2 regions of the Rhodoplanes azumiensis genome follow, and region 2 is predicted to be linked to the other one. Evidence: predicted binding sites of a transcription regulator. Region 2 holds the regulator's gene; the other holds the start of a gene.
What was found. Region 2 encodes LexA, which represses DNA repair genes until DNA is damaged. Its sites were predicted from a motif close to TGTTCNNNNTGTGTTCNG; they were not measured.
Positions count from the first base shown of each region.

Region 1 (4,401 bases), on a different contig from region 2:
GTGAGGAGACGTGAGGCTCGCGCCGGATCGTCACGTCACACCCTCATCTGATCACGTCGCGGCTCCCCGCTTTCTGCGGTCGCTTTAAGGGATGCTTAATTTTCTTCCTTAACGGCCGGGAACTCTTTCGCGCTTCGCCGGTTGTCTCGGCGGCAGTCAATGCCGGGGAACAACAGGGGGATGGACATGGCTCGCTCCGCGAAGCTCTCTCTCGTCATCGGTGCGGTCGGTGCGCTCGCCCTCGGGATCGCCGGAATGAGCGCCGCGCCCGCCAAGGCCGATCCGCTGTCGCTGTTCGCGCCCGACGGCTATCGCTCCTCCTCGATCGACCGCTACATCCGCGACGACCGGGTCGAGGAGACGGCGCCGCGCGCCAGCACGCCGGCGCATCTGCGCCGCCAGGTCGTGTCCTATGCGGGCGCCGAGGCGCCCGGCACCATCATCATCGACACGCCGAACACCTATCTCTACCTGGTGATGCCGGGCGGCAAGGCGATGCGCTACGGCATCGGCGTCGGCCGCGAGGGCTTCACCTGGTCGGGCGTCGAGCACATCACCCGTATGGCCGAGTGGCCGGACTGGCATCCGCCGGCGGAGATGATCGCCCGTCAGCCCTATCTGCCGCGCTTCATGGCCGGCGGCCCCTCGAACCCGCTCGGCGCCCGCGCCATGTATCTCGGCTCGTCGGTCTATCGCATCCACGGCACCAACGCCCCGGACACCATCGGCCAGCGTGTGTCGTCGGGCTGCATCCGGCTCGCCAACGAGGACGTGATCGACCTCTACGGCCGGGTGAAGACGGGCGCCAAGGTGGTCGTGCTGCCGATGTCGTCGCGTGGCGTCGCCGGCATCTCGGCGCCGTCGGCCCGCACGGCCGACACCCGGGCCGGCGCCCGCATCAACTGATCTGTTTCGCGATGAAGCGGCGGGGTCTCAGGGCCCCGCCGCGTCCGCATGCGACGCCTCGTTCTTTTCGATGATCGTTTTCCGCCCGCGTGCCTCGCGTGGGCTTTCGGCGACCGCGATGCCCTCTCGATCCAAGTCAGTCTTCCGGATGCGTCTGCTTCCGGCCGGCGCCGTTCTGCTGCTCGGCCTCGCCGCGCCGCTGCCGGCGGCCGCCCAGTCCCGAACGTCCGCTTGGACGCCCGCTTGGACGCCGGCGGCGTCCGGCGGCGTGTTCGAGAGCATCTTCGGCACCGGCGCCCCGTTCGGGCGCAGCCCGCCGCGCGCCGCTCCGGTGATGGCCTATGCGCCGCCGACGGGCTCTCCCGACGCCGGCGCATTGCCGCCGGGGGGGACCGTCCCCGAGGCTGCCCCGGCCGTCACGGCCTATTGCGTGCGCCTGTGCGACGGCCGCTTCTTCCCGCTGACCGCGCCCGCCGCCGTGTCGCCGGCCAAGCTGTGCAGCGCCTTCTGCCCGGCGAGCCGCACCAAGGTGTTCGAGGGCGCCGGAATCGATCAGGCGGTCGCCCCGGACGGCAGCCGCTACGCCGGCCTCTCGACCGCGCATCGCTATCGCAAGGAGCTGGTCGACGGCTGCACCTGCAACGGCCGCGACGCCTTCGGCCTCGTCAAGGTCGACATCGCCGCCGATCCGACGCTGCGAGCCGGCGACGTGGTGGCGACGCACGACGGCCTGAAGGTCTACCAGGGCGTCGGCGGCTCGCGGCACCGCGCCGCCGACTTCACGCCGATCCGGCGCTCGCCCCTGGTCTCGGCCGACATCCGCAGCAAGCTGCGCAATCTCCGGGTCGCCAAGGATCTCGGCGCCCCCAAGCGCGGGCTGTGATCGCCCGCGGCCGTCATGCGCGGGCGAAGACCCGCACATCCATCCGGCTCGGGGCCAAGCGCGTTTCTGCGCAGGACGACGGGGCGTCGGGTCGCGCCCGGCGACGACGTCGCGGAATCGCGTGGCGCCCCTCGCCCGTCCGAAAATTTTAACGATCCAGCGACCCTCTCCGACCGTCCCGGCATCCGTGCCCGAGCGTCCTTGACTCGCGCCGGGCTTTCCGGAATCCATAAGAACATATCAGGAACAAAGAGGGCCGATCGTGACCATGCCGCCCCGCGATGCGGGCGAGATCTTGCGTGCGCTCCGACGCCGGGTCGCCGCCCTCGAGGCGCACCGGCCGGCGCCCGCGGATGCCGCCGATTCGGTGCTCGCCCTCGGCGTGCCGGCGCTCGACCGGGCGCTCGGCGGCGGGATCGCGCTGGGCGTCCTGCATGAAATCGTGCCGGCGGCGCCACGCGACCTCGCCGCCGCGGCCGGCACCGTGCTGGCGCTCGCCGTGCATGCGCTCGCCACGGTGCGCCGCTTCGCCCGCCGCGAGGTGTTGTGGATCCAGGCCGACCTCGCCGGGCGCGAGGCGGGGCGGCTCTACGGTCCGGGCGTCGCGGCGCTCGGCCTGTCGCCGGTCCGGCTGGTCGAGATCGCGGTGGCGCGCGAGCGCGACGCCGCCTTCGCCATGGAGGAGGCGCTGGCCTGCCGGGGCCTCGCCGTGGTGGTCGGCGAGTTTTTCGACGACCGCGCCCTCGATCTCGTCGCGCTGCGCCGGCTGTCGCTCGCCGCCGCGGCCGGCGGCGGTCTCGGCCTGCTGCTGCGCCACCGCGCCGCGGCGCTGGCGAGCCCGGCCGCGACCCGGCTGGAGATCGCCGCCGCGCCCGGCCTGCCCGACGGCTTCGGCGGCCTCGGCCAGCCCGCCGTCCTCCTCTCCGTCCTGCGGAACCGCCGCGGCCCGACCGGCCGCTGGCTCCTCGTCTGGGATCACCATGAGCATGTCTTCCGCGAGCCCGCCCGGCGCGACGCGCCGGTTCCTCTCCCTGTGGCTGAGGCGCCTGTCGACCGACCGGATTGGTCGCACCCAGACGCGGCCCGCCGGACCAGGTGAGGCCGCGACGGGGGCCGGCCACGCCGCCGCGGCGGCTGAGCCGCTGGTCACGGCCGAGACGATAAGATCGGCGCAGCGCATCGCCGCCGTGAGCGACGCTGCGCAAAAGCTCGGCCTGACGGTCGGCACCACGGTCGCCGACGCCCGCGCCCGCCATCCCGGTCTCGTGGTCGTGCCGCACGATCCGGACGCCGACGCCGCGCTGCTCGACGCCGTCGCCGAGGCCTGCGACCGCTTCACGCCGCTGGTGGCGCTCGATCCGCCCGACGGGCTCCTGCTCGACATCACCGGCTGCGCCCATCTGTTCGGCGGCGAGGCGGCGCTCGCCGCCGCCCTTCACGCCCGCCTCGCCGCCGGCGGCCTCGCGGCTCGCATCGCCATCGCCGATACGCCTGGGTGCGCTTTTGCCGTTGCCCGTTACGGCGTCTGTGCCGCGCGGCGCCCCCCACCCCCGACCCCTCCCCGCCACGAGCTTCGCTCGCGGGGGGAGGGGAGCCGCAGCGCTTCTGCTCCCCTCCTCCCGTTCGCGTCAGCGAATGGCGGGGAGGGGTTGGGGGTGGGGGGCTCTTCGGCTGCCTGGCCCGGATCTCCGGACAGACGGGATCCCATCCTCCTCGTTCCCCCCGACGGCCAGGACGCGGCGCTGGCGCCGTTGCCGCTCGCCGCGCTGCGGCTGCCCCGAAGCATGGTCGCCTCGCTCGCCGAGGTGGGGCTGAAGCGCATCGCCGACGTCCTGGCGCTGCCGCGCGCCACGCTGGCGGCGCGGTTCGACGGCCTCCTCGAGGCCCTCGATGCGGCGCGCGGGCTCGCCGAGGTGCCGATCTCGCCGCGCCGGCCGCTGCCCGCCTGCGTGGCCGAGCAGACCTTCGCCGAGCCCGTGCTGCTGGAACGCGACGTGCTCGCCACGCTGGAAGTCCTCGGCGGCCGGCTCGTCCGGGTGCTGGAGACGCGCGGCGAGGGGGCCCGCATTCTCGAGGCGGCGCTGTTCCGCACCGACGGCCGGGTCGTGCGTATCGCGGTCGGCACCGGCGCGCCGCTGCGCGATCCCGCCCGCATGGTGCGGCTGTTCGCCGACCGGCTCGCCGTCGGCGACCCGTGGGATCCCGGCTTCGGCTTCGACCTGGTGCGGCTCGGCGCGCTCATGACCGAGCGCAGCGAGGCCCGGCAGGTCGGGCTCGACGCCGAGGGCGTGGTCGGCGATCCTGCGGCCGAGGTCGCCCATCTGATCGACCGCCTGTCGGCCCGCTTCGGCGCCCGCCGCGTCACCCGTCCGGTGCTGCGCGACGCGCACCTGCCCGAGCACGCCGCCGTCGCCCGGCCGGCCCAGATTCTTCGCGTCGCGGGCACGGGACGGGGCGCGGGGGCACGGCACGGGCTCTTCGCCACCCGCCCGGGGCCGGAGGAGCGGCTTTTCGAAGCCGTCGCCTGCGACGATCCCGACACCCTCGCGCCCGTCCGTCCGCTGCGGTTGTTGGAAAAGCCGGAGCCGGTCGAGACCATCGCCGAGGTGCCG
Region 1 is NZ_JBHUIW010000027.1:79,473-83,873, forward strand. It holds gene ACFSOX_RS19850 (L,D-transpeptidase) at 187-906, shown strand; gene ACFSOX_RS19855 (DUF2865 domain-containing protein) at 1,055-1,789, shown strand; gene ACFSOX_RS19860 (ImuA family protein) at 2,052-2,888, shown strand; gene ACFSOX_RS19865 (Y-family DNA polymerase) at 2,770-4,401, shown strand, end outside.
Region 1: a site for LexA is predicted at 2,021-2,038, ahead of ACFSOX_RS19860 (ImuA family protein). Genes of this name have one in related genera too.

Region 2 (4,401 bases):
CGCTCTGCCCGGCCTGCGCGTGACCGCGACCGTGCAGGTCGCCGGCCAGACCGGCGTCGAGATGGAGGCGCTCACCGCCGTCTCGGTCGCGTGCCTCACCATCTACGACATGGTCAAGGCGGTGGAGCGCGGCATGCGCATCGAGGGCGTGCGGCTCCTGGAGAAGCAGGGCGGCAAGTCCGGCCATTTTCGCGCCGACCAGCCCGGCACCGACCAGCCCGGCACCGACCAAGCCGTCGGCGACGGCGGAGACGCCTGATGGCGCCGCCCCTGTCGGTCGCCGACGCCCTCGCCCGGGTGCTGGAACGGGCCGTGCCGCTGCCGGCCGAGGACGTGCCGGTCGGCGACGCCCACGGCCGCGTGCTCGCCGCGGACTTGGCGGCGCTGCGCACCCAGCCGCCCGACGACGTCTCCGCCATGGACGGCTACGCGGTGCGGTTCACCGACGTGACGGCGCCCGGCGCCCGGCTGCGGGTGATCGGCGAGGTGCCGGCCGGGCGGCCGTTCGACGGCACGGTCGGCCAAGGCGAAGCGGCCCGCATCTTCACCGGGGGCGTGATGCCGGCCGGCGCCGACACCGTGGTCGTGCAGGAGAACGCCACCCGCGACGGCGACACCGTCACCTTCTCGGCCGCCGCGGGCATGCGCGGCCGCCACGTCCGCAGCCGTGGCCGCGACTTTTCGACCGGCACGGTTCTGCTCCGCGCGGGCCGCCGCCTGTCGATGCGCGACCTCGCACTCGCCGCCGCCATGAACCACCCGGCCGTGACGGTGCATCGGCGGCCCCGCGTCGGGCTGCTGGCGACCGGCGACGAGCTGGTGCCGCCCGGTACGCCTCCGGGGCCGGGACAAATCGTCTACTCGAACGGCTTCGCCATCGCGGCGCTGGCCCGCCACGAGGGCGCCGACACGCTCGATCTCGGCATCGTGCCGGACCGGCTGGACGACACCGTCGCGGCGATCCGCCGCGCCCGCGCCGAAAACGTCGACGTGCTGGTGACGACCGGCGGCGCCTCGGTCGGCGACTACGACCTCGTCCAGTCGGCGCTCGCGGCCGAGGGCATGCAGCTCGCCTTCTGGAAGATCGCCATGCGGCCCGGCCGGCCGCTGATGAGCGGACGGCTGGGCGACATCCACGTGCTCGGGCTGCCCGGCAATCCGGTGTCCGCCTTCGTCACCGCGGTCCTGTTTCTGGTGCCGCTGCTGCGCCGTCTGCAGGGCCGCGCCGACCTCGCGATCGCGGACGAGCCGGCGGTCGCCGGCGCCGACCTGAAGGCCAACGACGAGCGCGCCGATTTTCTGCGCGCGACGCTCTCGACCGACGCCGAGGGCCGCCTCGTCGCGACGCCGGTGACGGACCAGGACTCCTCGCTGCTCGCCCCGCTCGGCCTCGCCGACGGGCTGCTGATGCGGCCGCCGCACGCGCCCGCCGTCACGGCCGGCGGCCCCTGCCGCGTGATTCGTCTGCCGGCCTGACCGGCCGCGCCGCCGCGCCGATCGGACACGGTCGATCGGCCGGCGCAGCGCTCGCGTTCCCCCGGGTGCACGGTTTTGCTCGCCTGAACCAGGCCTTAGGGCTAACCAACATTCGCCGTGACCTGTCGATTCCCCCGGCCGGCATTAAAAGGTTGCGGAACACATGCCGAACAGATAGGGTATGTTCATGATTTGTTTAGGCGGCTGCGTTGCACTGCCTGAGCAAGCCCCGGGGGACGACGCATGTTGACGCGGAAGCAGTTCGAGCTGTTGCGGTTCATCCACGAACGCCTGAAGGAAAGCGGCGTGCCGCCGTCCTTCGACGAGATGAAGGACGCGCTCGACCTGCGCTCCAAGTCCGGCATCCACCGCCTGATCACGGCCCTGGAGGAGCGCGGCTTCATCCGCCGCCTGCCCAACCGGGCGCGCGCCATCGAGGTGATCAAGCTGCCCGAATCGGTCGGCCACGGCGTCATGGCGGGCGGCCGCGCCCGCGGCTTCACGCCGAGCGTCATCGAAGGCAATCTCGGCCGGGTTCGCCCGCCCGCCCCGCAGCCGCAGGACGAGGACACGGCCCGCCCGATCGCCGTGCCGGTGATGGGCCGGATCGCCGCCGGCACCCCCATCGAGGCGATCCAGACCAAGAGCTCGATCGTCAACGTGCCGCCCGAGCTGTTGAGCGCCGGCGACCATTTCGCCCTCGAGGTGCGTGGCGATTCGATGATCGACGCCGGCATCCTCGACGGCGACATCGCCCTGATCCGCCGCTCCGAGAACGCCGACACGGGCGACATCGTCGTCGCCCTGGTCGACGAGGAGGAGGCGACGCTCAAGCGCTTCCGCCGCCGCGGCGCCTCGATCGCGCTGGAGCCCGCCAACGCCTCCTACGAGGTGCGCATCCTTCCCCCCAACCGGGTGCGCATCCAGGGCAAGCTCGTCGGCCTGATGCGGCGGTACTGAGCCGCCCTGCGCCGGCCGCGCCGGCCGCGACGCGGAGGCCCGCATCGTCCGCCGGGGCGTCCCGTGCCGATCCGTGCCCATGCGGACGCTCGCGTCCGCATGTCGAGATGGGCCGTGGGCGGCCGCCTCGGGTGCGTCGCGGCGGTGGTGCGGCACGGGCGCGCCGAACGCCGGCGCGAGTTGGGGCACCGGGGGCACCGGCCCCGGCGGCCACCACCATGGATCCGCGCCGGCGCGGTGATCCGGCCCGCGTGCCATGATCGTACCGCAAAGCCGTCGGCAGGGTGCCGGGGACCGCCGGGAGCGCGCTTTTCGCTGGTGCTCGCCCGGCGTTCTTTCTACGTTCCGAGCCCGCCGCGGCCGCCCGCCGACCCGCGGCCGAGCCGTGACTCGGACCGTGACTCGGACCGTGACTTGGACCCTGACTCGGACCATGACCGCAAGGCCCGTGACCGCAAGGCCCGTGACCGCAAGATTCGTGACCGCACGCCGTTGTCTGGACTCCGTATGACCGATCGAAGCGAGACGTCGCGCTCCCGCCGCCCCGACGGGCGGTTGATCTCCATCCGGGGGGCGCGCGAGCACAATCTGAAGAACGTCGACGTCGACCTGCCGCGCGACAAGCTCGTCGTCTTCACCGGCCTGTCGGGCTCGGGCAAATCCTCGCTCGCCTTCGACACCATCTATGCCGAGGGCCAGCGCCGCTACGTCGAGTCGCTGTCGGCCTATGCGCGCCAGTTCCTCGAGATGATGCAGAAGCCGGACGTCGACCAGATCGACGGCCTCTCCCCCGCCATCTCGATCGAGCAGAAGACCACCTCCAAGAACCCGCGCTCGACGGTCGGCACCGTCACCGAGATCTACGACTACATGCGTCTCCTGTGGGCGCGCGTCGGCGTGCCCTACTCGCCGGCGACCGGTCTCCCGATCGAGAGCCAGACCGTGTCCCAGATGGTCGACCGGGTGATGGCGCTGCCGGAGGGGACGCGGCTCTATCTGCTGGCGCCGCTCGTGCGCGGCCGCAAGGGCGAGTACAAGAAGGAGCTGGCCGAGCTCCTCAAGAAGGGGTTCCAGCGGGTCAAGATCGACGGCGCCTTCCACGAGATCGCCTCGGCGCCGGCGCTCGACAAGAAGTTCAAGCACGACATCGACGTGGTGGTGGACCGCATCGTCGTACGTCCCGACATCGCGACGAGGCTCGCCGAATCCTTCGAGACCGCGCTGAAGCTCGCCGACGGCATCGCCGTGGTGGAGTTCGCGGACGACACCGCGGCCACCGCGGCGGCCAAGAGGACCGCCAAGATCCACGACCAGAGCGGGCCGGAGCGCCTGATCTTCTCCGAGAAATTCGCCTGCCCGGTGTCGGGCTTCACGATCTCCGAGATCGAGCCGCGGCTGTTCTCGTTCAACTCGCCGCACGGCGCCTGCCCGGCCTGTGGCGGCCTCGGCCTCGACCAGAAGATCGACCCGGATCTCGTGGTGCCGGACCGCGGCGTGTCGCTCAAGCGCGGGGCCGTCGCGCCGTGGGCGAAGTCGTCGTCGCCTTATTACGGGCAGACGCTGGAGGCGCTCGCCAAGCACTACCGCTTCACGCTCGACACGCCGTGGAAGGATCTGCCGAAACGCGCCCAGGACGCGATCCTGTTCGGCTCCGGCGAGGACGAGATCAAGTTCGTCTACGACGACGGCATGCGGGCCTACACGACCCACAAGCCGTTCGAGGGCGTGGTCAACAATCTGGAGCGGCGTTGGCGCGAGACCGACAGCGAGTGGGCGCGCGAGGAGATCTCGAAGTACTTCACGGCCATCCCGTGCGCATCGTGTGACGGCCACCGCCTCAAGCCCGAGGCCATGGCCGTGAAGGTCGACGGCCGGCATATCGGCGAGGTGTCGGCGATGTCGGTGCGAGGCGCCGGCGAATGGTTCTCCGCCCTGCCGAAGACCCTCGACGCCAAGCAGACCGAG
Region 2 is NZ_JBHUIW010000012.1:41,936-46,336, forward strand. It holds gene moaC (cyclic pyranopterin monophosphate synthase MoaC) at 1-259, shown strand, start outside; gene ACFSOX_RS11870 (molybdopterin molybdotransferase MoeA) at 259-1,476, shown strand; gene lexA (transcriptional repressor LexA) at 1,720-2,436, shown strand; gene uvrA (excinuclease ABC subunit UvrA) at 2,944-4,401, shown strand, end outside.